DNA from 4 places in the Clostridium perfringens genome. Region 3 is predicted to be linked to each of the others. Evidence: a T-box and tRNA genes for the amino acid it is inferred to sense, from the RefSeq annotation. Region 3 holds a T-box; the other regions hold tRNA genes.

Region 1 (7,811 bases), 210 kb from region 3:
ATGCATATATTCTATGAGCTAATCCATTATCAAACTTTATATTTGCAGATACCTTAGTTGGATAAAGCTCTTGTAATCCCTTAAAATGATTTTCATAATTATAATCACCTGTTCCTAATATAACTAATTGCACATTTCTTTGAAGTAATCTATTTGCTATATTAACTATTAAGTCGCATCCCTTTTGATTTGTAAGCCTAGATACAATGCTTATCATAGGTATATCTGGATTTATAGGTAACCCTAATTCCTTTTGAAGAGCTAATTTATTTAACACTTTATCTTCTATAGTTTCCACTGAGAAATTTTTAGCTATTAAACTATCCTTACTAGGATTAAATTCATCATAATCTATACCATTTACTATTCCTTTTAGTGCATATCCTCTTTCTCTTAATAAGCCATCTAAATTTTCTCCAAAGTAAGGAGTTTGAATTTCCTTGGCATAAGTTTCACTTACAGTTAAAATCCTATCACTATAATTTATAGCTCCTTTCATAAAACTCATTCCACCATAAAATTCTAAACTTCCATTTCTCACTGGTTCATAATCATAACCAAAAAGTTCCGGTAAAATATCTGCTGAAAAATTACCTTGGAATAAAAGATTATGAATTGAAGTCACAGTCTTAATATACTTATAAAATGGATCTTTAGAATACTCTAATTTATGAAGTACTGGTATCATTCCTGTTTGCCAATCATTACAATGAATAATATCTGGACACCAATCAATCTCTTTTAAAGTTTCTAAAACTGCTCTATCAAAGAAAGCAAATCTCTCTCCATCATCACCTTCACCATATAAACCATTTCTGTGGAAATAAAACTCACTATCTAATAAATAATATATAACTTCATCATATTCACACTGATATACTCCACAATATTGATTTCTCCAACCAACAGGAACCATAAACCATTTTTTAAAACTAAGCTTATCTAAAAGTTCTCCTTTTATAGCACTATATTTAGGCAAAATTACTCTAGCATCTATTCCCTTTCTTTTAAGCTCCTTAGGTAATGCTCCCATTACATCACCTAGTCCCCCAGTTTTTATAAATGGATTTGCCTCTGATGTTGCAAATAAAACTTTTATCAATTTAAACCCCTCCAAATAAAATATCTTCCATTTTATCTTTTATTAAATATATTTATCTTCTTTTACTATCTTTTCTTCTGTTTTATTTTCTTCAATTATTCTTTCAAAAACAGAAACTGCCATTGGCGGAACCTTTATGGTTAAAGTATATGGCTGATTATGGCACCAACCTTTTCTTGAGAATAAATTTTCTTTAATAACTTGTCCAGAGCCACCATATTCTTTCTTATCTGTATTGAAAATTTCTCTATAAACTCCCTTTTCAGGAACTCCTATATTAAAATCATAATAAACCATTGGAGTAAAATTGCATACAAATATTTTATACTTTTCTATATTTTTACTTTTTCTTATAAAAATATATATGCTTTGTTCATTATTATCAGCATCAATCCATTGAAATCCCTCTTGATCATAATCTAATTCCCAAAGCTCAGAATTATTTTTATAAAAGTTATTTAAATCCTTAAAGAAATTATGAGTTTTTCTATGCATATCAAACTTATCAATTAACTTCCACTCAAGCTCTTCATATTCTCTCCATTCTATGAATTGCCCAAATTCACATCCCATAAACATAAGTTTTTTCCCTGGATGACCATACATATATGCCATATATGCTCTTAAATTAGCAAACTTATTCCAATAATCTCCCTGCATTTTATCTATAAGAGATTTTTTCCCATGAACAACTTCATCATGAGATATAGGTAATATAAACTTTTCTGAATGATTGTACATCATAGGGAAAGTTAATTTATTATGATGATACTTTCTATATATAGGATCTAACTCATTATATTCTAAAGTGTCATTCATCCAGCCCATATTCCATTTAAAATCAAATCCTAAGCCACCATATTCAGTATCATTAGTTACATTAGGCCAAGATGTTGATTCTTCTGCAATTGTAATTACCCCTTTGCTATAAGTTTTTATAGCCTCATTAAGCTCTTTTATAAATTGAATAGCTTCTAAATTTTCATTTCCTCCATATATATTAGGAAACCATTCTCCATGATTTCTTCCATAATTTAAGTAAAGCATATTAGAAACAGCATCAACCCTTAATCCATCTATATGAAATTCATTTATAAAGTAAAAAGCATTAGAAATTAAGAAGCTTTTTACTTCTGGCTTTCCCAAATCAAAATTAAAAGTTCCCCAACCCTTATTATCAGCTTTCCACTTTTCCTCATATTCATAAGTTGGTGTACCATCAAACATATATAATCCTTGTTCATCCTTGCAAAAATGACCTGGTACCCAATCTAAAATAACTCCTATATCCTCCTTATGAAGAGCATTTATTAGCCTTTTTAATCCTTTAATATCTCCATATCTACTTGTTATTGAATAATATCCTGTAACTTGATACCCCCAAGAGGCATCTAATGGATGCTCATTTAATGGCATAAATTCAACATGAGTATATCCCATTTCCTTAACATACTTAGGTAAAACCACACTTAACTCATCATAGGATAAAAACTCATCCTCATCTTTTCTTTTCCATGAGCCTAAGTGTAATTCATATATATTAATAGGACTTTCAAAATAATTAGTTTCTTCTCTTTTATTTAACCACTTTTTATCTGACCATCTTATTTTAGTTTTTTCGCATAAAATAGAAGCAGTATTAGGTCTAACCTCTGAATAAATTCCATAAGGATCAGCCTTTAATACTGCTTTTCCATCTTCCTGCTCAATATAATATTTATACTTAATTCCCTCTTTTAATCTAGGTATAAAAATGCTCCAAAGCCCTGTTTCATTTATTCTCTCAAGTTTATTTTCTTCTTTTGTCTCCCAGTTTGAAAAATCTCCAACTAAAAAAATATTCTTTGCCCTTGGAGCCCAAAGGGTAAATCTTACCCCTCGTTTTCTATTTTCACTAGTAAAATGAGCTCCCATAAAATTATAAGCATTATAATTTCGCCCTTCATGAAATAAATATAAATCATCTTCATTAAAAATTTTATTTTTTAATTGTGTTTTATATTTTTCTTTTCTCACCCCAACAGGTTTTATCTCTAATTTATCATCTTTTACCTCTACTAAAGTCATCACAAATCTCCTTGCCCTTCTTAAGATATAAATAAAAATATTATTTATACAAATTCAAATCTAATTATTTAATTAAATTATTCTAAAATAATCTTATAAAAAATAAACCCATTAATATATTAAATGTATTTTTTTACCAAAACAATATTTAAAAATTTCATATCATTAAATAAATTTTATATAATAAAAATAATATTTTTCCTGCCCAATCCCTCTCAAGCCTTATGATGGCATATTTGACTACTCTCACTTTAAAAGTTTCTTTGGGAATACTTTCTTTTTTATTAAACAAAAAAGCTATGAAAGAGTAATTTCTCTTTCATAGCTACTGAATATCAATTATTTGATTTAATTCTCATAATTTCTTCTTCTAAATTTTTTATAAGATTATCAATCTCTTTTGTATCTTTATTGGCTAAAATGAAATTTCTTTTTTTAAGTTTTAATTCAACTAATTCATCTTCTAAAGCTTCTACTTTTGCCATCTCAATACACTCCCCACGCAAATTTCTGTACCATAAATAATATAACCCCAATTTCAAAACTTATATTTATTATATAATAAATTAACTAATATTACATAACAAATTTGTTAAATATCAAAATTCAATTTATCGGAAGTGTTTTTTTATGCTCATATATCCATAAATCGGAACTCCTAGTAATATTAAAATAAATCCATACATTACTATTTCAGCTCCTGAAGCATATATTGCCCAAATTGCAAAAGCAAAACCTATTAAACATCTTATTATTAAACCTAAATGTTTTTTAAATGTAGGTTTTTTATCCTCTTTAACCATAAGTATTATTTCTGCAATAGTTGAAATCGCATATATTGGTAAGTAACTTAAAGTAGCTAATACAACTATAAAGCTATATGCCCCTGCTAAACCCTTAGTAAAGTTCATTAGGAATATAATATTTATAAATATACTACCTATTATTAAGGCTACATGTGGCGTATTATACTTAGGATGTACCTTAGCAAATACACTAGGGAAAATTCCATCCTCTCCAGCAGCATATCCTACTCTAGCAGTTGATAATAGCCATCCCATAGCTGTTCCTAAAATACTAATAGCTATAGCTATATTTAAGAAGTTTAAACTCTTTAAATTTAAAACTTTAACTATTATATCAGAAATAGGAGCAGTACTTGAAGCTAATTCACTTTGACTCATAGCTCCCATAGCTACGACACTTATTAATATATATAAAACAGTACTAATTAACATACCTAATATAGTACTTCTCTTAACATTTTTTTCAGGATCTTTTATTTCTCCTCCTGCTACAGATGCAGTTTCTAAGCCCATAAATGCCCATAAAGTTAAAGATGCTGCTACAGGAATAGTTGAAACACCCTTTCCTTCTGGAAACATTGGTGTTAGGTTTGACGGATCAAAGTAAATTAATCCAACAACTATGAAGAATATAAATAATAAAACTTTAAAAACAGTTATTACTGAAGCTACTCTACCTGCTAACTTTGTTCCTCTTATATTTATATATGTACAAATCCATAAGATAGACGAACAGAATAAGAAACCTATTATTGGTGAATTAGTTAAACTTGTTATAACTTCACCTAAATAAGTAGTAATAACTATAAAAATAGTAGCATTTCCAATCCAAGATCCATTCCAATAAAGCCATGCAGTCATGAATCCCATAAAGTTTCCGTAAGCTAGTCTAGAGTATTCATAAGTTCCTCCTGTCTTTGGAATCTTTGAACCTAAGTTAGCAAACGTTAATGCCAAAACCAAAGAACCTAATCCCGTTAATAACCATGCCATTATAGTTGAACCAGGACCAGATACACTAGCTAAACTGGCTGGAAGCATAAATATCCCAGATCCCATCATGTTACCAACTACTAAAGCTGTAGCAGTAAACAATCCTATTTCCTTTTTTAATTTAGGTTTTCCCATTTTTAATCCTCCTAAAAGCGAATAAATCCAAAACATTAATTTTCACTATATAAAAATTAGTTTGTACTATTTCAATAATTTTATATAGTATATATAACCCCAATTAAAATTTTTAAATCCCTTACTTTGCTCATTGTAATATAAGTTCTATGTAAATTAACATAAATAGAACTTTAATTATTTAAAGAAACTCTAATAAAAATAACTATATAACTTTAAATCGCTAAAGTTTAAAAATTATTTTAATAAGTATAATTTAAAGTATATATAAATAAAATGCTACTTATAGAATATTATCTTATTACTTTATTTTGAACTTATTACTAGCCCTTAGATTCTCTTAATATAAAACTTATAACAATAATCAAAATTTAACTTTCATAAATAATTATAAATAAAAACATGATTATTTTCTATAAAATATAAGTATTTATGCATTATTTTTTGTAAAAATACTTTAAACTCAGTTTACATATATTTACTTAATTATTGTTCAAATATATGCTTAATTGTATTAAGCTTTTTATTTTTTCCATATATTATGATCTTTTTAACCTCTATAATATTATAATGAATATGAAAAATTAGAGTCATCTTTTAAAAATGACTCTAAAATTACAACAATATCTTAAGGTTTTGCTAAATAAGCACTATGAAATTTAATTATAAATAGTAATTGTATTGATCCTAAATATACTATTATCAATATCTTAGATAGAAATATACTCTTATTTACAAAATAAAAAAGCTATGAACTTTGTTCATAGCTTTAATGGTGGAGGTAAGGAGATTCGAACTCCTGACCCCCTGCGTGCAAGGCAGGTGCTCTCCCAACTGAGCTATACCCCCAAAAATGGTGGACCTTCAGGGACTCGAACCCCGGACCTACCGGTTATGAGCCGGTTGCTCTAACCAACTGAGCTAAAGATCCATATTACCTGGCAACCACCTACTCTCCCACACAGTCTCCCGTGCAGTACCATCGGCCTCAATAGGCTTAACCTTCGTGTTCGGAATGGAAAACGGGTGTTACCCTAAAGAGCATCATCACCAGATGACATGTATATGTTATCAAATCTCTAATAATTTGTCAACATATTTTTGAAAGTTTTTGTTCTTTCAAAATTGCACATATTTAATTTACTATATTTGGTCAAGCCCTCGATCTATTAGTATCGGTCAGCTGAACATGTTACCATGCTTACACCCCCGACCTATCAACCTTGTGTTCTTCAAGGGATCTTACTAGCTTACGCTATGGGAAATCTCATCTTGAGGTTGGCTTCACGCTTAGATGCTTTCAGCGTTTATCCATTCCCGACTTAGCTACCCAGCTGTGCTCCTGGCGGAACAACTGGTACACCAGAGGTCAGTCCATCCCGGTCCTCTCGTACTAAGGACAGCTCCTCTCAAATTTCCTACGCCCGCGACGGATAGGGACCGAACTGTCTCACGACGTTCTGAACCCAGCTCGCGTGCCGCTTTAATGGGCGAACAGCCCAACCCTTGGGACCTACTTCAGCCCCAGGATGCGACGAGCCGACATCGAGGTGCCAAACCTCCCCGTCGATGTGGACTCTTGGGGGAGATCAGCCTGTTATCCCCGAGGTAGCTTTTATCCGTTGAGCGATGGCCCTCCCACGAGGTACCACCGGATCACTAAGCCCGACTTTCGTCCCTGCTCCACTTGTGGGTGTCGCAGTCAGGCTCCCTTCTGCCTTTGCACTCTTCGAACGATTTCCGACCGTTCTGAGGGAACCTTTGGGCGCCTCCGTTACTTTTTAGGAGGCGACCGCCCCAGTCAAACTGCCCACCTAACAATGTCCTGTGACCAGATTCATGGCCGCCAGTTAGAATTTCAGTACTGTCAGGGTGGTATCCCAAGGTTGACTCCACCAAGGCTGACGCCCTGGTTTCCTAGTCTCCCACCTATCCTGTACAGACAATACCAAAACTCAATGCTAAGCTACAGTAAAGCTCTACGGGGTCTTTCCGTCCAATCGCGGGTAGCGAGCATCTTCACTCGCACTACAACTTCGCCGGATTTACAGTTGAGACAGTGCCCAAGTCATTACGCCATTCGTGCGGGTCAGAACTTACCTGACAAGGAATTTCGCTACCTTAGGACCGTTATAGTTACGGCCGCCGTTTACTGGGGCTTAAGTTCACACCTTCGCTTGCGCTAAGTGTTCCCCTTAACCTTCCAGCACCGGGCAGGCGTCAGCCCCTATACATCAGCTTACGCTTTAGCAGAGACCTGTGTTTTTGCTAAACAGTTGCTTGGGCCTATTCTCTGCGGCCTACTCTCGTAGGCACCCCTTCTCGCGAACTTACGGGGTCAATTTGCCGAGTTCCTTAACTGTAATTCTTCCGCCGGCCTTAGGATTCTCTCCTCACCTACCTGTGTCGGTTTGCGGTACGGGCACTACTTCTCTCTCTAGACGCTTTTCTTGGCAGCGTGGAATCATGTACTTCGGTTCCGTGGAACCTTCCCCATCACGCCTCAGCATTATGAGAGCGGATTTGCCTACTCTCACTACCTAAACGCTTAGACTAGCATCCAATAGCTAGCACACACTATCCTCCTGCGTCACGCCATCGATAATAACGATGGTAGTGGTACTGGAATATCAACCAGTTGTCCATCACCTACGCCTTTCGGCCTCGGCTTAGGTCCCGACTAACCCTCAGCGGACGAACCTTCCTGA
Region 2 (7,811 bases), 360 kb from region 3:
GAGAGGGTGATCGGCCACATTGGGACTGAGACACGGCCCAGACTCCTACGGGAGGCAGCAGTGGGGAATATTGCACAATGGGGGAAACCCTGATGCAGCAACGCCGCGTGAGTGATGAAGGTTTTCGGATCGTAAAGCTCTGTCTTTGGGGAAGATAATGACGGTACCCAAGGAGGAAGCCACGGCTAACTACGTGCCAGCAGCCGCGGTAATACGTAGGTGGCGAGCGTTATCCGGATTTACTGGGCGTAAAGGGAGCGTAGGCGGATGATTAAGTGGGATGTGAAATACCCGGGCTCAACTTGGGTGCTGCATTCCAAACTGGTTATCTAGAGTGCAGGAGAGGAGAGTGGAATTCCTAGTGTAGCGGTGAAATGCGTAGAGATTAGGAAGAACACCAGTGGCGAAGGCGACTCTCTGGACTGTAACTGACGCTGAGGCTCGAAAGCGTGGGGAGCAAACAGGATTAGATACCCTGGTAGTCCACGCCGTAAACGATGAATACTAGGTGTGGGGGTTTCAACACCTCCGTGCCGCCGCTAACGCATTAAGTATTCCGCCTGGGGAGTACGGTCGCAAGATTAAAACTCAAAGGAATTGACGGGGACCCGCACAAGTAGCGGAGCATGTGGTTTAATTCGAAGCAACGCGAAGAACCTTACCTACACTTGACATCCCTTGCATTACTCTTAATCGAGGAAATCCCTTCGGGGACAAGGTGACAGGTGGTGCATGGTTGTCGTCAGCTCGTGTCGTGAGATGTTGGGTTAAGTCCCGCAACGAGCGCAACCCTTGTCGTTAGTTACTACCATTAAGTTGAGGACTCTAGCGAGACTGCCTGGGTTAACCAGGAGGAAGGTGGGGATGACGTCAAATCATCATGCCCCTTATGTGTAGGGCTACACACGTGCTACAATGGCTGGTACAGAGAGATGCAATACCGCGAGGTGGAGCCAAACTTAAAAACCAGTCTCAGTTCGGATTGTAGGCTGAAACTCGCCTACATGAAGCTGGAGTTACTAGTAATCGCGAATCAGAATGTCGCGGTGAATACGTTCCCGGGTCTTGTACACACCGCCCGTCACACCATGAGAGTTGGCAATACCCGAAGTCCGTGAGCTAACCGCAAGGAGGCAGCGGCCGAAGGTAGGGTCAGCGATTGGGGTGAAGTCGTAACAAGGTAGCCGTAGGAGAACCTGCGGCTGGATCACCTCCTTTCTAAGGAATACATCTTAGGACAACTAAGATGACAATGAATTCTGGATAATATCTCTGTTTAATTTTGAGAGACTAAATTCGACAAAATACTACAAAAAAGTATTGACAACGAAAAAGTTTCTTGATAAAATAATATGCGTTGTGAGAGCAACGATTAAATATGGGGGTATAGCTCAGTTGGGAGAGCACCTGCCTTGCACGCAGGGGGTCAGGAGTTCGAATCTCCTTACCTCCACCATATGTGGGTCTATAGCTCAGGTGGTTAGAGCGCACGCCTGATAAGCGTGAGGTCGATGGTTCGAGTCCATTTAGACCCACCATTGTTCTTTGAAAATTGCACATAAATTAATATAGAAACAACAAGCCAAATTGGCAAAACCAATTTCTATTCTTTGTAAAATGAGAACTATAACTAATATAGGTCAAGCTACAAAGGGCGCATGGTGAATGCCTTGGCATCAGGAGCCGATGAAGGACGTGATAAGCTGCGATAAGCTTCGGGTAGGCGCACATAGCCTGAGATCCGAAGATCTCCGAATGAGGAAACTCACATGGGAAACCCCATGTATCATTAAGTGAATACATAACTTAATGAAGGTAACCCAGGGAACTGAAACATCTAAGTACCTGGAGGAAGAGAAAGAAAAATCGATTTTCTTAGTAGCGGCGAGCGAAAGGGAAAGAGCCCAAACCGGAAACTTGTTTCCGGGGTTGTGGACAGAACATAACGATTGGTAGGACGTAATCGAAGAGAACTGGAAAGTTCCACCGTAGAAGGTAATAGTCCTGTAGATGAAACGGGAAATCAATCAGTTCTGATCCAGAGTACCACGAGACACGTGAAACCTTGTGGGAAGCAGGGAGGACCACCTCCCAAGGCTAAATACTACCTGATGACCGATAGTGAAGCAGTACCGTGAGGGAAAGGTGAAAAGAACCCCGGGAGGGGAGTGAAATAGAACCTGAAACCGTGTGCCTACAACCGCTCAGAGCCCCTTATGAGGGTGATGAGGTGCTTTTTGTAGAACGAGCCAACGAGTTACGGTATGTAGCAAGGTTAAGTACTTAAGGTACGGAGCCGAAGGGAAACCGAGTCTGAATAGGGCGACTAGTTGCATGCCGTAGACCCGAAACCGGGTGACCTATCCATGGCCAGGTTGAAGCGAGGGTAAAACCTCGTGGAGGACCGAACCACGTTGCTGTTGAAAAAGCATGGGATGAGCTGTGGATAGCGGAGAAATTCCAATCGAACCCGGAGATAGCTGGTTCTCTCCGAAATAGCTTTAGGGCTAGCGTCGAGTATGAGTAGTGGAGGTAGAGCACTGAATGGGCTAGGGGGCATAGCGCTTACCGAACCTTATCAAACTCCGAATGCCACATACTTTGAGCTCGGCAGTCAGACTACGAATGATAAGATCCGTGGTCAAAAGGGAAACAGCCCAGATCGTCAGCTAAGGTCCCAAAGTGTAAGTTAAGTGGGAAAGGATGTGAGATTTCTAAGACAACTAGGATGTTGGCTTAGAAGCAGCCATTCATTAAAAGAGTGCGTAATAGCTCACTAGTCGAGAGATCTTGCGCCGAAAATGTAACGGGGCTAAACTTACCACCGAAGCTACGGGCTTGAACTTAGTTCAAGCGGTAGGAGAGCGTCGTAACCGGGCTGAAGTCGTACCGTAAGGAGCGGTGGACTGGTTACGAGTGAGAATGTTGGCATCAGTAGCGAGATGTGGGTGAGAATCCCACAGGCCGAAAACCTAAGGTTTCCTCAGGAAGGTTCGTCCGCTGAGGGTTAGTCGGGACCTAAGCCGAGGCCGAAAGGCGTAGGTGATGGACAACTGGTTGATATTCCAGTACCACTACCATCGTTATTATCGATGGCGTGACGCAGGAGGATAGTGTGTGCTAGCTATTGGATGCTAGTCTAAGCGTTTAGGCAGTGAGAGTAGGCAAATCCGCTCTCATAATGCTGAGGCGTGATGGGGAAGGTTCTACGGAACTGAAGTACATGATTCCACGCTGCCAAGAAAAGCGTCTAGAGAGAGAAGTAGTGCCCGTACCGCAAACCGACACAGGTAGGTGAGGAGAGAATCCTAAGGCCGGCGGAAGAATTACAGTTAAGGAACTCGGCAAATTGACCCCGTAAGTTCGCGAGAAGGGGTGCCTACGAGAGTAGGCCGCAGAGAATAGGCCCAAGCAACTGTTTAGCAAAAACACAGGTCTCTGCTAAAGCGTAAGCTGATGTATAGGGGCTGACGCCTGCCCGGTGCTGGAAGGTTAAGGGGAACACTTAGCGCAAGCGAAGGTGTGAACTTAAGCCCCAGTAAACGGCGGCCGTAACTATAACGGTCCTAAGGTAGCGAAATTCCTTGTCAGGTAAGTTCTGACCCGCACGAATGGCGTAATGACTTGGGCACTGTCTCAACTGTAAATCCGGCGAAGTTGTAGTGCGAGTGAAGATGCTCGCTACCCGCGATTGGACGGAAAGACCCCGTAGAGCTTTACTGTAGCTTAGCATTGAGTTTTGGTATTGTCTGTACAGGATAGGTGGGAGACTAGGAAACCAGGGCGTCAGCCTTGGTGGAGTCGACCTTGGGATACCACCCTGACAGTACTGAAATTCTAACTGGCGGCCATGAATCTGGTCACAGGACATTGTTAGGTGGGCAGTTTGACTGGGGCGGTCGCCTCCTAAAAAGTAACGGAGGCGCCCAAAGGTTCCCTCAGAACGGTCGGAAATCGTTCGAAGAGTGCAAAGGCAGAAGGGAGCCTGACTGCGACACCCACAAGTGGAGCAGGGACGAAAGTCGGGCTTAGTGATCCGGTGGTACCTCGTGGGAGGGCCATCGCTCAACGGATAAAAGCTACCTCGGGGATAACAGGCTGATCTCCCCCAAGAGTCCACATCGACGGGGAGGTTTGGCACCTCGATGTCGGCTCGTCGCATCCTGGGGCTGAAGTAGGTCCCAAGGGTTGGGCTGTTCGCCCATTAAAGCGGCACGCGAGCTGGGTTCAGAACGTCGTGAGACAGTTCGGTCCCTATCCGTCGCGGGCGTAGGAAATTTGAGAGGAGCTGTCCTTAGTACGAGAGGACCGGGATGGACTGACCTCTGGTGTACCAGTTGTTCCGCCAGGAGCACAGCTGGGTAGCTAAGTCGGGAATGGATAAACGCTGAAAGCATCTAAGCGTGAAGCCAACCTCAAGATGAGATTTCCCATAGCGTAAGCTAGTAAGATCCCTTGAAGAACACAAGGTTGATAGGTCGGGGGTGTAAGCATGGTAACATGTTCAGCTGACCGATACTAATAGATCGAGGGCTTGACCAAATATAGTATTAATTATGTGCAATTTTGAAAGAACAAAATCTTTCAATAAAATGTTCCTCGGTAGCTCAATGGTGGAGCACTCGGCTGTTAACCGATAGGTTGGAGGTTCGAGTCCTCTCCGAGGAGCCATTTTTTTTTGCAAAAATTTGATTTAAAATAGATTATTTAAGTTATGAATTAATAGTTATATTAATTTATAGCTTTTTTTGTATTTAAAGAAAATTTTATTTAATTTAGTATTTTTAGTGTAAGCTATTTGTAATTAAAGAAAGTGTGATATTGTATATAATTAAGAAAGGATAAAATAATATCTTTTTTTATTAACAAAAAACTTTAGTTGTATTGGTATAATTAAAAAGGAACAACGCAATATTATTACATAATTAATGTAATTAAAGAATTTAATATATTTAAATTTAAAAAGTATATATAAGGAGTTGAAGAATAGAGATGAAGATTTTATTAGTAGAAGATGAAGAAAGTATAAGAGGCTTTTTAAGAATAAATTTTCAAAGAGAAAACTTTCAAGTTATAGAATGTGAAAGTGGAGAGGAAGGAGTAAGAAAGGCTTTAATAGAAAAGCCAGATATAGCAATACTTGATGTTATGTTACCTGGCATGAATGGGTTTGAAGTATGTCAAAAGTTAAGAGAAAGTTTTCCTAGAATGGGAATAATAATGTTAACTGCTAAAGGTGAAGATATGGATAAAATCATGGGGCTTCAGTTTGGAGCAGATGATTATGTTTTAAAACCATTTAATCCACTAGAGATAACTTTAAGAGTAAAAGCATTAATAAGAAGGTTAGAAGGAATAAATGAAGAAAATAATAGTGATTGTATAGAAGTAGATAATTTTAAATTAGATTTATATTCTCAAAGTTTATATAAAGAAAATGTAGAAATAGATGTAACACCTAAAGAGTTTTTACTAATGAAAATATTCATGCAAAACCCAGGAAAGGCCTTTACTAGAGATGAATTGTTGAATTTAGTATGGGGAATAGACTTTTTTGGAGATCCAAAGATAGTTGATGTTAATATAAGGAGATTAAGATCTAAAATAGAAGAAAACTCTTCAAAACCTAAATACATAGAAACTGTATGGGGAACAGGATATAGGTGGAAGAGATAAATCTGTTTTTGTGAAAATCCTAAAACATTATGATTAGAATAGGATTTAGATGGAAAGGATAAATCTATATATTACAGTATTCATAGGAATTTTATAAAGAGATATAAAGTATAGAGTGAATATTAAAGCTTATATTTTAAGTTTTTAGTATATATAGGTGAAAGATAGGTGCATATTTTATGAAGAGTATAAAGACTAGGCTAATGAAAAACTTTTTAGTTCTTTTATTATCAACTATTATTATAGTTTCAGCCATGTTTTTGATTTTTATTTCTAGATATTATTATCAAAATACAGAGGAAATATTATTAAGTCAAATTAATATATCTGTAGATTTTTATAAAAGATATTTATCAAATGTTAGTCTAGAAGAAAATGTTTATGAAGATGTAGATATATTTTGGAAGCAAACAGATGCTCAAGTTCAAATTTATAACTTAAAAGGGCAGTTAATAATGGATTCTATAGGTTTAGAGCCTAAAGAGTATAATACTCCTGTAGATGTAAAAAGAGCCTTAGAAGGAGATACAGCAAAGTGGGTGGGGACTGTACCAGATTATACTGGTAAAGTAATGGCAATTTCAGCACCACTTAGAAATTCTTCAAATGAAATTGTAGGAGTTATTAGATATATAAGTTCACTTAGAAATGTGGATAATTTTATATTAAATTTCTTTTTAGTATTTTTAGTAATAGGATTAACAGTTTTAGCTATTGGTATAATTTTAAGTTACTTCTTAGCTAATAGTATAGTAAATCCAATTACAGAATTAATAAAAGTTTCTGAACAAATGGCTAAGGGAAATTTAAAAGTAAGAAATAAGATTGTTACTAATGATGAAATTGAAAAGTTAGCTGATAGTCTTAATATAATGGCAGAGGAAATTGAAAATAGGGAAATATTAAAAAATGAATTTATTTCTTCAGTTTCTCATGAACTTAGAACACCATTAACATCAATAAAAGGTTGGGCAATAACTTTAAATAATGATTTTACAGATAGAGAAACCTTAAAGATGGGCTTTGACATAATTGAAAAAGAAGCTGATAGATTAAGTAATATGGTAGAGGAGCTATTAGACTTTTCAAAGTTTGTTAGCGGAAAAATAAAATTGAAATATGAAGAAATAAACCTAAAAGAATTTATAGAGTACTTAAGGTTATATATGAATCCTAGGGCAGAAAGAGAACATAAAGAACTTATACTAAAAGGGATTACAGAGGACTTTATAATTGTAGGAGATAAGGACCGATTAAAGCAAGTATTTATAAATATAATAGATAATGCTTTTAAATTCACTCATGAAAATGAAAAGATAACAATAGAGTTTGTATATGCTGATGAAGGAATCTATATAAACATAATTGATACTGGATGTGGAATAAGTAAAGAAGAGTTGCCTAGAGTAAAAGAGAAATTTTACAAGGGTAAAAATTCAAAGTCACAAAATGGAATAGGATTATCAATATGTGATGAAATTATAGCTTTGCATGAAGGGACTTTGGAGATTTATAGTGAATTAGGTAAGGGAACGAAAGTGGTTATATATTTACCTAAGAAATTAATCAGGAGTGTTGAGGATGATTTAAATTAATCAAAAGAGGTGTTTTATGAAGAAAATTTTTTTAGTCTTCTTTACTATTATTAGCTTTTTTATGATGGGATGTTCTCAAAAAGAATCTTTTGATATATCTAAAATAACTCCACCAGAGTCAGATAATATAAAGATATTAGGGGAATGGGAAGTAGTAAGTAAGTTACATGATAGTGATGAAAATAATTCAGGTAGCGTAAGTGGTGCTTTTCACTTAGAGAAAGATGATATTGTTAATATAAGTAAGGATGGCGTAGTTGCAAATGGAATTAGCATAGTTAATCCAAAGTTTAAGTTAAAGAGAATGGAGAGAGAGGTATTCTTTAGAGAAATAGATAATATATCAATAAAAAATGAAATAAAGGATGCAATAAAAAGTGAATATATAGATGTGAATTCTATATATGATAGTAATAAAACATATTTAAGTATTATTTCAATTAATGATGATGAAGCATATTTATTATTAACTGATAATCTTATTAAACTAAAAAAAGTTTCTAATGTTGTTACAAAAGAAGAGATTAGTGAATCAGAGAA
Region 3 (7,811 bases):
CCTCACTACCTTGAACATATCCTATTAATAATGGAATAGATGAAAGGGTACATGGACTAAAAGAGGCTACTACTCCTGCAAAGAATGATAGTATTATGGCTAAAAATATATTATTAGATATGACACTATTAAAATAAGCTAAAAATTCCATATTCTATTTAACCCCCAAAGAATTTAAAATGGTTTCTATATTATTCTTTCTCATAAGCCCTTGATGAACATAGAATTTATTACCTTCTTTATCTAAAAACACAGTAGTTGGAACAACATTAGCATCATATTTATATGCTAAATCTATATTTTTCTCCTCTTCTAATCTAGCATAGTAAATATTAAATTTTCCTTCTCTTTCTTTTGAAACATAACTTAACTCTTTTTGCATTTCGACACAATAAGGACAAGTATCTGTTTTAAACATTATTATTGTTGGTATGCCCTCTTTTGCTTCTTCTAAATTTTCAACCACATTAATTGACTGAAAATTTATTTGCTTTATTCCCTCAATATAGTTTTTTCCAATATATATACCTATTAGGGCGAAAAGAATTAAGCCTAATATTATTAATTTTCTCTTATTTTTCACCTCCAACTCCTCCCTTACTAAAATTTAAATTTTTCCATAAATAAAAAAAGGTAACATAATTTAATCTTATGTTACCTAATGATTATGCATTTTTTATGCATTAATTACTTACAGCTATCTCTCTCTATTAAATCATGATCTAATACAAAATGATCTTGATCTAAAGGTTTATTATTTATTATTTTAATTAACATTCTCATAGCTATTGATCCCATATCATACATTGGTTGTGATACAGTAGTTAATTTTGGATAGAATACATGTGCTAAATCTATGTCGTTAAATCCTATAACGCTAACTTCTTCAGGAACCTTTATTCCTTTATCTCTTAAAGCGTTTATAGCACCCATAGCTATTTCATCTGAAGCACAGATTATTCCTTCTATTTTTTGACCATTTTCAAGCATTGCTAAAATAGCATCATATCCAGTCTTAACTTTTAAGTTTTTAAAGTAAGTTAATTCTTCTTTCATTTCTATTCCAGCATCTTTTAATGCAGCTTGGTATCCTTTGTATCTTTTACCCCAAGCATTATTTAAATCACCTTCTACACCTATGAAAGCTATGTTTTTCATACCTTTATCAATTAAATGATTAGTAGCTTCATATGTAGCTTTTTCATTATCTATAGTTACACTTGGGAACTTACCATTTTGCTCATCATTTTCAACTAAAACTGTTTTTAAATCTAATTCATTTATTAAATTTAAAGTTTCTTCTCCTAGTGATGAACTCATGTAAAGAACACCATCAACCATTTTTTCCTTAAGAACTCTTAAGTATTCTTTTTCTTTTTCTAAATCTAAGTCTGAATTACATAACATTACATTATATTTATATATGTTAGCTACGTCCTCAGCACCTCTAACTATTTCAGGATATATTTGGTTTGATATATCAGGTACTAATATACCTACAGTTCTTGTTCTATGTGTTTTTAAACTTCTTGCCACTATATTAGGTCTATATCCTAGTTTTTTTATAGCTTCTAAAACTTTTTTCTTAGTTTCTTCGTTTACAACGTCTATGTCATTTAATACTCTTGAAACTGTTGCTATTGACACTCCAGCTTCTCTAGCAACGTCTTTAATTGAAGCAGCCATCTAACTCAACTCCTATACTCTAACTTATTACCTATCTATTTCTTAATACTTCAATATTATAATGATAACTTTACATTTATACAAGGAATTTATGTATATTTCTGCAATTTGGTCAAATTCCTTTTAATTTTTTTTCAAAAAAACGTTTTCTTATTAATAATTGTAATAAAATTCAAATATTAATTCAATGCAAATATTATTATATATTATAAATTTTTCTAAAATAATTGAATTATGTTGTATAATCAAATATATTATTACTTATTGATATATTAACCATACTTTTAAAAATTTATAATAAATAAAAGAGAATTTCTAGGAGGAAACTTTAATGTATAAAGATATAGATATAACAGAATCTATAAAATTAATAGATGAAAATAAAGATTTACTAATTTTAGATGTAAGAACTGAAGAAGAGTATAAGGAAGATGGATATATTAAAAATGCCAAACTTATTCCTTTAGGAAGATTACTATTCTCTATAGATGAACTTGATGGATATGAAGATTCACCAATACTTGTTTACTGTAGAAGAGGTTCTAGAAGTATGCAAGCTTGTGAAATTTTAGAGGATAATGGCTTTACAGAACTTTATAATATGATGGGCGGATTTTCAAAGTTAGTTAATGAAGGACCAAAAGAACTTTGGAATAAATAAATTACATAAAAAAAGAGAGCAATAACTTGCTCTCTTTTATTTTAATTAAGCTCTTTTTGAAACAGCCATTTTTAATATTTCACCATTTACTTTAGCTTCTGAGTAATCAGCATCTCCGTTATAAACAATTTCTTCAGTTAAAGTTTCTTTCTTTATAACATCTTCAAATTTCTTGATTACATCTAAAAGCATATCATTTTCAGCTACGTAAAGAGTTATCTTATCAGCAACCTCAAATCCACTTTCTTTTCTCATGTTTTGGATTTTTGATATGATTTCTCTTACATGACCTTCTTCTCTTAATTCATCAGTTATAGTAGTATCTAAAACAACACCAACTGATCCTTCTCCAGCAAATGCGAATCCTTCTAATCCTTGCATTGTTACAAGTAAGTTTTCAGCATTTAATTCTATTTCATTTCCATCTACAGTGATAACTTCTACTCCACCATTTTGGATTTTTTGAGCTAATTCCATTTGGTTTCTTGAAGCTATTTCTTTTCTTATAGCTGGTATTAACTTACCATAAGCTCTTCCTAAAACAGGTAGGTTAGGCTTAATTTCGAAGTTAACATATTTAGAAAGGTCAGCTCCTAATTCTACTTCCTTGATGTTTAACTCATCTTTAATTATGTCTCCATAATAATCTGGAAGCTCTGAAGTTGAAAGAAGCATTTTTGAAAGTGGCTGTCTATTCTTGATGTTAGCACCGTTTCTAGCACTTCTTCCAAGTTTAACTATCTTATAAGCTAAATCCATTTTTTCTTCTAATTTTTTATCTATAGCCTTTTCATCAACTTCTGGCCATGCTCCTAAGTGAATACTTTCTAAAGCATTTTCATCTAAGTTAACTACTAAGTTTTGATAAATTTCTTCTGTTATAAATGGTACGAATGGAGCTGCAACTTTACATAAAGTTACTAAAACTCTGTATAAAGTAGTGTATGCACCTATCTTGTCATCAGTTAATTCTTCTGACCAGTATCTAGCTCTATTTCTTCTTACATACCAGTTTGATAACTCATCAGTAAACTCTTCTATTTCTAAAGCAGCTTGAGTTATTCTATAATTATTTAAATGATCGTCTACATCCTTAACTAAAGTATTAAGTTTTGACATTATCCATTTATCCATTACGTTATCTGATACGAAATCTTTGTAGTCTAATGGATTGAAGCTGTCTAACTCTGCATATAAAACATAGAATGAGTAAACATTCCATAATGTGCTTAAGAATTTTCTTTGAGTTTCAGCAACATCTTCTATTGAGAATCTAGTTGGTAACCATGGAGCACTTGCAGTATAGAAATGCCATCTTGTAGCATCAGCACCTTGTGAATCAAGTACTTCAAATGGATCAACTACGTTACCCTTAGATTTTGACATCTTTAAGCCCTTCTTATCAAGAACGTGACCTAAAACTATACAGTTTTCAAATGGATTTCTATCAAATATAGCAGTTGATATTGCTAATAATGTATAGAACCATCCTCTTGTTTGGTCAACAGCTTCTGATATGAATTGAGCTGGGTAGTTAGCTTCAAATAATTCTTTGTTCTCAAATGGATAGTGATGTTGAGCAAATGGCATTGATCCTGAATCAAACCAACAGTCTATAACCTCAGCTGTTCTTTTCATCTCTTTATTACAATGAGGACAATTTAAATGAACTTTATCGATATATGGTTTATGAAGTTCTATATCTTCTGGAACATTTATTCCTTTAGTTTTTAACTCTTCAATGCTTCCTATACATTCTCTGTGTCCGCATTCACATTCCCATATTGGAAGTGGAGTTCCCCAGTATCTATCTCTTGAGATACCCCAATCTATAACATTCTCTAAGAACTTACCAAATCTACCGTTCTTGATGTTATCTGGGTACCAATTTATTTTTTCATTGTTAGCTAAAAGTTTGTCTCTTAAAGTTGTCATTGCAACAAACCAGCTTTCTTTTGGATAGTAAAGAAGTGGTGTGTCACATCTCCAACAATGTGGATATGAGTGAGTATGCTTTTCAGCTTTAAATAATTTATTTTGTTCTTTTAAGTAATCAACTATTTGTTGGTCACATTTCTTAACGAATTTTCCAGCCCATGGAGTTACTTCTTCTACAAAGTTACCACTTAAATCAACTAAGTTTAAGAATGCTAATCCATTTTGCTTTCCTATTAAGTTATCGTCCTCACCATAAGCAGGAGCTATATGAACTATACCAGTACCATCTGATAAAGTTACGTAGTCACCATGAACAACTACGAAAGCTTTTCCTTCAGTTGGAGTTACGAATGGTAATAATTGCTCGTATTCCATACCTAATAACTCTTCACCTTTGAACTCTCTAACTATTTCAAATCCTTCTCCTAAAACCTTAGGTGCTAATTCTTTAGCTAAGATGAAGATTTCATCACCTTCAGCTTGCTTAGCTTCTACATAGTCATAAGCTTTATTTATACATAAAGCAACGTTTGAAGGTAAAGTCCAAGGAGTTGTTGTCCAAGCTAAGAAGTACTTATTATCTTCTCCTTTAACTTTAAACTTAGCTACAGCAGTTAAGTCCTTAACATCCTTGTATCCTTGTGAAACCTCGTGTGATGATAAACTTGTTCCACATCTTGGGCAGTAAGGCATTGTTTTATAACCTTTGTATAAAAGTTTTTTATCCCACATTTGTTTTAAAGCCCACCATACTGATTCTATGTATGGATTGTGGTAAGTAACATATGGATTCTCCATATCTACCCAATAACCTATTTGCTCAGTCATTTTTTCCCACATGCTAACATATGTGAATACACTATCTTTACACTCAGTTACGAATTTCTCAACACCGTAATCCTCTATTTGAGGTTTACCTGAAATTCCTAACTTCTTCTCTATTTCAAGCTCAACTGGAAGTCCATGAGTATCCCATCCAGCTTTTCTTATAACTTTATATCCCTTCATAACTTTGTATCTTGGGATTATATCTTTCATAACTCTTGTTAATACGTGACCTACGTGTGGTTTACCATTAGCTGTTGGAGGTCCGTCATAGAAAGTAAAGTATTCACCATCTTGATTCATATCAAAGTTCTTTTTTATTATGTTTTTTTCTTTCCAAAGGTCTGCAACTTCTTTTTCTACGCCTACAAAACCCTTAGGTAATTCAACTTTTTTATACATATTGAAACCCCTTTCCTTCTCTTGTTTAATATTTTAATTATTTACTTATAATTGATTATTTAGCCATACTTCTTTAAGTAAAATAAAAAAAACTCCATCCTAAAAGGACGAAGTTATATTCGCTATACCACCTAAAGTTCAAACCTATCTATATGATTCAATTATAAATATTAAAATTTTACGTTTTTATGATAGGTAATTAAAAGCACCTATAATGCTCGCATCCTGTAACGTGGATATACGGGATAACTTAATAAGAATATATTCCTTTCAGTCTCCAACTCCCAGGTGATTTTCCTTAAATATACCTATAGTTTCACACCAACCAACTACTCTCTGAATAAGGTTCTATATAAGTACTTGCCCTGTTCACAGTCTTTAAAGAAATTATATAATAGCACTTTTAAAAAGTCAACGAAACAAATCCATATATTTGAAAGCTTTCATTAATTATTTAATTTGCTTTTATAATAAAAATTCTATTTTTGTACAACCTAATATTATAAGTTAAGACTTATATATCAAATAATAAAAATTAATAAATAATTTTTATTATTTAATGTTGACTTTTCTTATCAGTTAACTTATAATTAAATCATCAAATACATTCCATTCCCTTTTGTTAATCGTGCTGTTTTACTTTGATATAATTAGGAGGAAAATAGTATGAATGATAACAATAATTTAAATCAACAAGTAATTGATAAAATGACTAAAGTTTGTATCTGCAGAGCAATCTCAAGAGCAAAGATAAAGGAAGCTATCAAAAATGGTGCACACACAGTAGAAGCAGTAGCTGAAAAAACTGGTGCAACTAAAGGTTCTTGCAAAGGTTGCAGATGTAGAGACAAAATTGAAGAATTAATTGAAGACAACCAATAATTCTTTTAAGCAAAACTTATTTACTGTTTTAATTTTGTATCTCCCTAAAAGAGTACCCTTGGGTACTCTTTTTTACTTTTACATAATATTTATTTTGTATTGAAAATTAAAAAAATAAAAAAGCCTGTATCAAATTTAAAATTATTTTGATACAGGCTCTTTTTATTTAAATTTCAAATTCATTTAATTGTAAATTTTTAGACCAACTACTATAGTTTCTAGGATATCCTTGATTTGTAAGTGTTCCTACATAATAAAACTTCTTTAAATCAAAGCAGTTATTTTTAACAACTTTAAATCCTTTTAAAAGGTAATGTAATCTGCTTTCATACACCTTTCTAATATCTTTAGACGTTGGCTCTCCCCAAGCAAATATTATGTGAGAACTATTTATTAGACTTTCAAATATTATTAAGTCATTTTTTAAGTATTCTCCATTCTCAATAAATCCATCATTTCCACATAGGAATAGCTCGCCTTTGGTATTATAAACTTCTTCTAGCACATCCTTGCTATATTCAATAACAGGAAATAGGAATACAAAACTTATTTCTTTTATTATTCCAAGTTCATCCTCATTATTCATTAAATATTTTATAGCCTTATTTAACTCTTTTTTTAAATCTTCAGCATTATGTGATTTTGGAGCCCTAGTAATAACTAATATATTACTTTCTCCTTCTTCATTAATAGTAAAAGTAACCTTAAAGCCTCTTCCACTTTCATGATCTAATAAAATATTTATATTATTTTGATTTTTACAATACTTTTGCATAAGCGCTCCCCTTTTTACCAACTCTCGTTCCTTAGACTCAATATATTAGTATTAAGTATATTCTAACTTTAGTTTAGTATATAATCGAATCTTTAGAAATTCTACAAATTTATATAAATTTAATTTATTCACCTAAATAATATCTTATCTAAGAAAATAAATTTTATTTATTCTTTTTGTTTTCTTCTATTTGTGCTGCTAACTCATTAAGATATTCCCATCTCTCATATTTAAAGGCTAATTCTTCTTCAACTTTCGCTTTTTCTTCCATTAGTTCTTGAAGTCTACCATACTCTGATGCATGTTTTGCCATTAAAGAATCTAATTCTTCTATTTTTTCTTCAAGAGTCATTATTTCTTCATCTATAGTTTCAAATTCTCTTTGTTCTTTAAATGAGAATTTTAATACTTTGCCCTTGTTTTTATTTTTATCCACAGATGGCTCTTTTTTATTTTTATCCACAGCCACTTCTTTTTCTTTATTGTTAACAACCTCTTCTTCTTTGCTTAGAAGATAATCCCCATAGTTTCCAGTATAAATATCTATTTTTCCATTTCCCTTATAAGAAAATATCTTATTACAAATTCTATCTAGGAAATATCTATCATGGGATACAGTTATGACAACTCCACCAAAGTCAT
Region 4 (7,811 bases), 140 kb from region 3:
AGTCTTAAATCTAAATAATATAATTTATATAGAGTTTTAATCTAAGCAATATAAGTTTATATAGAATATTCTTTAGATTATAGCTTATTTTCTAGACATAAAATTTATATGAAGTATTATCCTTATAATTAAAGTTAAAGTAAATTATTTAACTCCACAGAATATAAATTGAAATTATTTCAACATAATTTATACTGAATATTAGCTTTAATAAAATTTATTTAAAAACTATGCACCTATTATTAAAATTAATTCATATCATCAGCTTCTTTTAATATACATAGCAATATGTTTTCACTAGATTTAATAGAGTGATGTCCTCTAATTGCTTCTACAAACTCCTTATCATAATCATCTTCCCTTAGATAATCAAATGCCTTATCACCATGATTATAATAAATATATATTGGTTTTATATTTTGAAATTTACTTATTCTATTTTTAGATATTTTTTTACCTAACACTAAAAATGACTTTGTTATTATATTTAAAGGATAATATAATTTTCCTATGTCATGTAATAATCCTAGCTTAGAAAAAATTTTTAATTCACTCTCTAAATTTATTCCTTTCCTCTTAGCTAAATTAACACAATCCTTAGAAACCTTTATAGAATGTAACTGTTCTCCTTTTTTCAATCTCTTAAATAAGCTAAACTCATAATCATTTAAGATTGATATTACATAACTATAATCTAACTCTTTAAAATTTGCAGAAATAGCCCATAAAAATTGCTTTATTCTATACGACATCTTTAGGTATTCACCTTCTATTCTCATTAAAGATATTAATACTGTAAATTATACCATATAAAGATAATTATTATATATTATCTTTCCGTTAAAATATTTATCCACTAAATACTCCTTATATGTAGATAACTTATTTGTTTTCTGTGGATAACTTGTTATTCTTTTTAAAATTTTGTGGAAAACTTTTAAGATTAGTTAAATCAATAGATTTATTTTAGATTTGAATATATTTAAGAAAAATAAAAAAACTCTAAACAAATGTTTAGAGTTTTTGGTGGAGGTAAGGAGATTCGAACTCCTGACCCCCTGCGTGCAAGGCAGGTGCTCTCCCAACTGAGCTATACCCCCAAAAATGGTGGACCTTCAGGGACTCGAACCCCGGACCTACCGGTTATGAGCCGGTTGCTCTAACCAACTGAGCTAAAGATCCATATTACCTGGCAACCACCTACTCTCCCACACAGTCTCCCGTGCAGTACTATCGGCCTCAATAGGCTTAACCTTCGTGTTCGGAATGGAAAACGGGTGTTACCCTAAAGAGCATCATCACCAGATGACATGTATATGTTATCAAATCTCTAATAATTTGTCAACATATTTTTGAAAGTTTTTGTTCTTTCAAAATTGCACATATTTAATTTACTATATTTGGTCAAGCCCTCGATCTATTAGTATCGGTCAGCTGAACATGTCACCATGCTTACACCCCCGACCTATCAACCTTGTGTTCTTCAAGGGATCTTACTAGCTTACGCTATGGGAAATCTCATCTTGAGGTTGGCTTCACGCTTAGATGCTTTCAGCGTTTATCCATTCCCGACTTAGCTACCCAGCTGTGCTCCTGGCGGAACAACTGGTACACCAGAGGTCAGTCCATCCCGGTCCTCTCGTACTAAGGACAGCTCCTCTCAAATTTCCTACGCCCGCGACGGATAGGGACCGAACTGTCTCACGACGTTCTGAACCCAGCTCGCGTGCCGCTTTAATGGGCGAACAGCCCAACCCTTGGGACCTACTTCAGCCCCAGGATGCGACGAGCCGACATCGAGGTGCCAAACCTCCCCGTCGATGTGGACTCTTGGGGGAGATCAGCCTGTTATCCCCGAGGTAGCTTTTATCCGTTGAGCGATGGCCCTCCCACGAGGTACCACCGGATCACTAAGCCCGACTTTCGTCCCTGCTCCACTTGTGGGTGTCGCAGTCAGGCTCCCTTCTGCCTTTGCACTCTTCGAACGATTTCCGACCGTTCTGAGGGAACCTTTGGGCGCCTCCGTTACTTTTTAGGAGGCGACCGCCCCAGTCAAACTGCCCACCTAACAATGTCCTGTGACCAGATTCATGGCCGCCAGTTAGAATTTCAGTACTGTCAGGGTGGTATCCCAAGGTTGACTCCACCAAGGCTGACGCCCTGGTTTCCTAGTCTCCCACCTATCCTGTACAGACAATACCAAAACTCAATGCTAAGCTACAGTAAAGCTCTACGGGGTCTTTCCGTCCAATCGCGGGTAGCGAGCATCTTCACTCGCACTACAACTTCGCCGGATTTACAGTTGAGACAGTGCCCAAGTCATTACGCCATTCGTGCGGGTCAGAACTTACCTGACAAGGAATTTCGCTACCTTAGGACCGTTATAGTTACGGCCGCCGTTTACTGGGGCTTAAGTTCACACCTTCGCTTGCGCTAAGTGTTCCCCTTAACCTTCCAGCACCGGGCAGGCGTCAGCCCCTATACATCAGCTTACGCTTTAGCAGAGACCTGTGTTTTTGCTAAACAGTTGCTTGGGCCTATTCTCTGCGGCCTACTCTCGTAGGCACCCCTTCTCGCGAACTTACGGGGTCAATTTGCCGAGTTCCTTAACTGTAATTCTTCCGCCGGCCTTAGGATTCTCTCCTCACCTACCTGTGTCGGTTTGCGGTACGGGCACTACTTCTCTCTCTAGACGCTTTTCTTGGCAGCGTGGAATCATGTACTTCGGTTCCGTAGAACCTTCCCCATCACGCCTCAGCATTATGAGAGCGGATTTGCCTACTCTCACTGCCTAAACGCTTAGACTAGCATCCAATAGCTAGCACACACTATCCTCCTGCGTCACGCCATCGATAATAACGATGGTAGTGGTACTGGAATATCAACCAGTTGTCCATCACCTACGCCTTTCGGCCTCGGCTTAGGTCCCGACTAACCCTCAGCGGACGAACCTTCCTGAGGAAACCTTAGGTTTTCGGCCTGTGGGATTCTCACCCACATCTCGCTACTGATGCCAACATTCTCACTCGTAACCAGTCCACCGCTCCTTACGGTACGACTTCAGCCCGGTTACGACGCTCTCCTACCGCTTGAACTATGTTCAAGCCCGTAGCTTCGGTGGTAAGTTTAGCCCCGTTACATTTTCGGCGCAAGATCTCTCGACTAGTGAGCTATTACGCACTCTTTTAATGAATGGCTGCTTCTAAGCCAACATCCTAGTTGTCTTAGAAATCTCACATCCTTTCCCACTTAACTTACACTTTGGGACCTTAGCTGACGATCTGGGCTGTTTCCCTTTTGACCACGGATCTTATCATTCGTAGTCTGACTGCCGAGCTCAAAGTATGTGGCATTCGGAGTTTGATAAGGTTCGGTAAGCGCTATGCCCCCTAGCCCATTCAGTGCTCTACCTCCACTACTCATACTCGACGCTAGCCCTAAAGCTATTTCGGAGAGAACCAGCTATCTCCGGGTTCGATTGGAATTTCTCCGCTATCCACAGCTCATCCCATGCTTTTTCAACAGCAACGTGGTTCGGTCCTCCACGAGGTTTTACCCTCGCTTCAACCTGGCCATGGATAGGTCACCCGGTTTCGGGTCTACGGCATGCAACTAGTCGCCCTATTCAGACTCGGTTTCCCTTCGGCTCCGTACCTTAAGTACTTAACCTTGCTACATACCGTAACTCGTTGGCTCGTTCTACAAAAAGCACCTCATCACCCTCATAAGGGGCTCTGAGCGGTTGTAGGCACACGGTTTCAGGTTCTATTTCACTCCCCTCCCGGGGTTCTTTTCACCTTTCCCTCACGGTACTGCTTCACTATCGGTCATCAGGTAGTATTTAGCCTTGGGAGGTGGTCCTCCCTGCTTCCCACAAGGTTTCACGTGTCTCGTGGTACTCTGGATCATAACTCGTGGTCTTCTCGTTTCACTTACAGGACTATTACCTTCTACGGTGGAACTTTCCAGTTCTCTTCAGTTACAATAGCCTCCACTTTGATGCTATGTCCACAACCCCGGAAACAAGTTTCCGGTTTGGGCTCTTTCCCTTTCGCTCGCCGCTACTAAGAAAATCGATTTTTCTTTCTCTTCCTCCAGGTACTTAGATGTTTCAGTTCCCTGGGTTACCTTCATTAAGCTATGTATTCACTTAATGATACATGGGGTTTCCCATGTGAGTTTCCTCATTCGGAGATCTTCGGATCTCAGGCTATGTGCGCCTACCCGAAGCTTATCGCAGCTTATCACGTCCTTCATCGGCTCCTGATGCCAAGGCATTCACCATGCGCCCTTTGTAGCTTGACCTATATTAGTTATAGTTCTCATTTTACAAAGAATAGAAATTGGTTTTGCCAATTTGGCTTGTTGTTTCTATAAATTAAATTATGTGCAATTTTCAAAGAACAATTTTGAGAGATAGTCTCTCAAAATTAAACAGAGATATTATCCAGAATTCATTATCATCTTAGTTGTCCTAAGACGTATTCCTTAGAAAGGAGGTGATCCAGCCGCAGGTTCTCCTACGGCTACCTTGTTACGACTTCACCCCAATCGCTGACCCTACCTTCGGCCGCTGCCTCCTTGCGGTTAGCTCACGGACTTCGGGTATTGCCAACTCTCATGGTGTGACGGGCGGTGTGTACAAGACCCGGGAACGTATTCACCGCGACATTCTGATTCGCGATTACTAGTAACTCCAGCTTCATGTAGGCGAGTTTCAGCCTACAATCCGAACTGAGACTGGTTTTTAAGTTTGGCTCCACCTCGCGGTATTGCATCTCTCTGTACCAGCCATTGTAGCACGTGTGTAGCCCTACACATAAGGGGCATGATGATTTGACGTCATCCCCACCTTCCTCCTGGTTAACCCAGGCAGTCTCGCTAGAGTCCTCAACTTAATGGTAGTAACTAACGACAAGGGTTGCGCTCGTTGCGGGACTTAACCCAACATCTCACGACACGAGCTGACGACAACCATGCACCACCTGTCACCTTGTCCCCGAAGGGATTTCCTCGATTAAGAGTAATGCAAGGGATGTCAAGTGTAGGTAAGGTTCTTCGCGTTGCTTCGAATTAAACCACATGCTCCGCTACTTGTGCGGGTCCCCGTCAATTCCTTTGAGTTTTAATCTTGCGACCGTACTCCCCAGGCGGAATACTTAATGCGTTAGCGGCGGCACGGAGGTGTTGAAACCCCCACACCTAGTATTCATCGTTTACGGCGTGGACTACCAGGGTATCTAATCCTGTTTGCTCCCCACGCTTTCGAGCCTCAGCGTCAGTTACAGTCCAGAGAGTCGCCTTCGCCACTGGTGTTCTTCCTAATCTCTACGCATTTCACCGCTACACTAGGAATTCCACTCTCCTCTCCTGCACTCTAGATAACCAGTTTGGAATGCAGCACCCAAGTTGAGCCCGGGTATTTCACATCCCACTTAATCATCCGCCTACGCTCCCTTTACGCCCAGTAAATCCGGATAACGCTCGCCACCTACGTATTACCGCGGCTGCTGGCACGTAGTTAGCCGTGGCTTCCTCCTTGGGTACCGTCATTATCTTCCCCAAAGACAGAGCTTTACGATCCGAAAACCTTCATCACTCACGCGGCGTTGCTGCATCAGGGTTTCCCCCATTGTGCAATATTCCCCACTGCTGCCTCCCGTAGGAGTCTGGGCCGTGTCTCAGTCCCAATGTGGCCGATCACCCTCTCAGGTCGGCTACGCATCGTCGCCTTGGTAGGCCGTTACCCCACCAACTAGCTAATGCGCCGCGGGTCCATCTCATAGCGGATTGCTCCTTTGGTTGAATGATGATGCCATCTTTCAACGTTATGCGGTATTAATCTTCCTTTCGGAAGGCTATTCCACTCTATGAGGCAGGTTACCCACGTGTTACTCACCCGTCCGCCGCTAATCCGTTTCCCGAAGGAAACTTCATCGCTCGACTTGCATGTGTTAAGCACGCCGCCAGCGTTCATCCTGAGCCAGGATCAAACTCTCAATTTAAAAGTTTAATCTATACTCATATTACTTATAAAAGAATTGCTGGTTTATGTTAATATCTTCTGTTTAATTTTCAAAGACCATTTCTTTATCGCTCTCAAGCGACTTCTTTATTTTATCATCACTTTCGAACTTTGTCAACATTTTTCTTCAAAAAACTTTTTTAACTTATTTGCTAAGTTTTGTTTTTTGTTTTGTTGCTGTTCGTCAGCGACAAGTAATATCTTATCACATAAGGTTACATAAACATTTAGTTTATATGCTATATTATAAAATTATATTATATTTTCTATTAATTTCTTTATTTTTCTCAAAAATTCAATTATTGATACACTTGGTAAAGTTTATATTATATTTATACTATTTATTTGCTATTTATAAGTTTTTTTAGGTATTTTAATATAATAATTTGCCTAATAAAACCCTTTTTAATCTAATTTAATTTTATTTATATTTTATTATTTAACTTAAAAAATATAAATTTTAATAGAAAAATTTAAAAAATAAAAAAACTCTGATGCTAAAAGCACCAGAGTTTCATTAAAACTTATTAGTTTTCTTCATCCTTAACTTCAGTAGCTACTTCTTCTACAATTATATTTGTATCTTCTGATTCATCTAATAAAGTCATTTCTTCTTCCTCTTCATTAGTATCTCCAGAGATTTTAGCAATAGTTACAACAGCTTCATCTTCTAGAGTCCTCATAAGTTTAACTCCCATTGCAGATCTACTTGTAACTGAAATATCACTTACATTTATTCTTATAGCTACCCCTTGGTTATTTATAAGCATAAGCTCATCATCTTCTTTACATACAGTAGCACCAACTACTTTACCAGTCTTATCAGATACTTTATATGTTATAAGACCTATTCCACCTCTATTTTGAACTTTATATTCATCTAGGTTAGTTCTCTTACCATAACCATTTTCACTGACAACTAGTAATTTTTCGTCTTCTACAGCTATATCCATACAAACAGCAACGTCGCCTTCTCTTAAGCTTATAGCTTTAACTCCAGATGCAGTTCTACCCATAGGTCTAACATCTGTTTCATTAAATCTTATAGCATTACCGTCTTGAGTTACAAATATAATATCTGCGTCTCCATATGTTATTTTAGCTCTTAGAAGCTCGTCACCTTCTCTAAGGTTTAATGCTATTAATCCATTCTTTCTTATATTCTTGAAGTCTTTTAATGGTGTTTTCTTAACTATTCCTAGTTTAGTTCCCATAAATAAGTATCCATCTTCTTGAACATCCTTAAATGAAAGAACAGTTTGTATTTTTTCATCTGCTTCTAATGGTAATATATTTACAAGATTTGTTCCCTTAGCAGTTCTTCCTGCATCTGGTACCTCATAAGCTTTTATCTTATAAACCTTACCCTTAGTTGTAAAGAATAATAAGTTTGAGTGTGTTGATGTTACAAGTACATTTTCAACAAAGTCATCTTCTTTTGTTGTCATTGCTTGTATTCCCTTACCACCTCTCTTTTGAGCTGAGTAAACATCTGAAGATATTCTCTTAATATATCCAGTGTGAGTAAGAGTTATTACAACATCCTCTTCTTGTATTAAGTCTTCTATATCTATTTCATTTTCTTGTTTTTCTATTTGTGTTCTTCTTTCATCTGAGTACTTAGCTTTTATTTCTAGAAGCTCTTCTTTTATAACCTCTAATAATCTTTCCTCACTAGCTAAGATTGCATTTAAGTAATCTATTAACTTCATAAGCTCATTATACTCATTTTCAATCTTATCTCTTTCAAGACCAGTAAGTCTTCTAAGTCTCATTTCTAAGATTG

The links. A T-box is a leader RNA that pairs with one kind of tRNA and senses whether it is charged. The one in region 3 lies ahead of ileS (isoleucine--tRNA ligase), so its partner is inferred to be a tRNA-Ile.
Region 1: it has a tRNA-Ile gene. The T-box ahead of ileS (isoleucine--tRNA ligase) is inferred to sense a tRNA for this amino acid. The anticodon was not compared.
Region 2: it has a tRNA-Ile gene. The T-box ahead of ileS (isoleucine--tRNA ligase) is inferred to sense a tRNA for this amino acid. The anticodon was not compared.
Region 4: it has a tRNA-Ile gene. The T-box ahead of ileS (isoleucine--tRNA ligase) is inferred to sense a tRNA for this amino acid. The anticodon was not compared.

What each region holds. Positions count from the first base shown of each region.
Region 1 is NZ_CP065681.1:228,017-235,827, forward strand. It holds gene glgA (glycogen synthase GlgA) at 1-1,099, opposite strand, end outside; gene glgB (1,4-alpha-glucan branching protein GlgB) at 1,145-3,169, opposite strand; gene I6G60_RS01205 (hypothetical protein) at 3,505-3,654, opposite strand; gene I6G60_RS01210 (APC family permease) at 3,781-5,103, opposite strand; tRNA gene I6G60_RS01215 (tRNA-Ala) at 5,877-5,952, opposite strand; tRNA gene I6G60_RS01220 (tRNA-Ile) at 5,958-6,034, opposite strand; rRNA gene rrf (5S ribosomal RNA) at 6,040-6,158, opposite strand; rRNA gene I6G60_RS01230 (23S ribosomal RNA) at 6,253-7,811, opposite strand, start outside.
Region 2 is NZ_CP065681.1:797,622-805,432, forward strand. It holds rRNA gene I6G60_RS04080 (16S ribosomal RNA) at 1-1,218, shown strand, start outside; tRNA gene I6G60_RS04085 (tRNA-Ala) at 1,381-1,456, shown strand; tRNA gene I6G60_RS04090 (tRNA-Ile) at 1,462-1,538, shown strand; rRNA gene I6G60_RS04095 (23S ribosomal RNA) at 1,639-4,542, shown strand; tRNA gene I6G60_RS04100 (tRNA-Asn) at 4,597-4,671, shown strand; gene I6G60_RS04105 (response regulator transcription factor) at 4,993-5,676, shown strand; gene I6G60_RS04110 (sensor histidine kinase) at 5,856-7,271, shown strand; gene I6G60_RS04115 (hypothetical protein) at 7,288-7,811, shown strand, end outside.
Region 3 is NZ_CP065681.1:441,667-449,477, reverse strand. It holds gene I6G60_RS02310 (cytochrome c biogenesis CcdA family protein) at 1-151, opposite strand, end outside; gene I6G60_RS02305 (thioredoxin family protein) at 155-583, opposite strand; gene I6G60_RS02300 (LacI family DNA-binding transcriptional regulator) at 688-1,686, opposite strand; gene I6G60_RS02295 (rhodanese-like domain-containing protein) at 2,018-2,347, shown strand; gene ileS (isoleucine--tRNA ligase) at 2,393-5,512, opposite strand; T-box leader at 5,613-5,894, opposite strand; gene I6G60_RS02285 ((2Fe-2S)-binding protein) at 6,179-6,394, shown strand; gene I6G60_RS02280 (DUF1643 domain-containing protein) at 6,561-7,169, opposite strand; gene I6G60_RS02275 (ABC-F family ATP-binding cassette domain-containing protein) at 7,333-7,811, opposite strand, start outside.
Region 4 is NZ_CP065681.1:305,383-313,193, forward strand. It holds gene I6G60_RS01575 (HD domain-containing protein) at 249-752, opposite strand; tRNA gene I6G60_RS01580 (tRNA-Ala) at 1,025-1,100, opposite strand; tRNA gene I6G60_RS01585 (tRNA-Ile) at 1,106-1,182, opposite strand; rRNA gene rrf (5S ribosomal RNA) at 1,188-1,306, opposite strand; rRNA gene I6G60_RS01595 (23S ribosomal RNA) at 1,401-4,305, opposite strand; rRNA gene I6G60_RS01600 (16S ribosomal RNA) at 4,493-6,005, opposite strand; gene gyrA (DNA gyrase subunit A) at 6,553-7,811, opposite strand, start outside.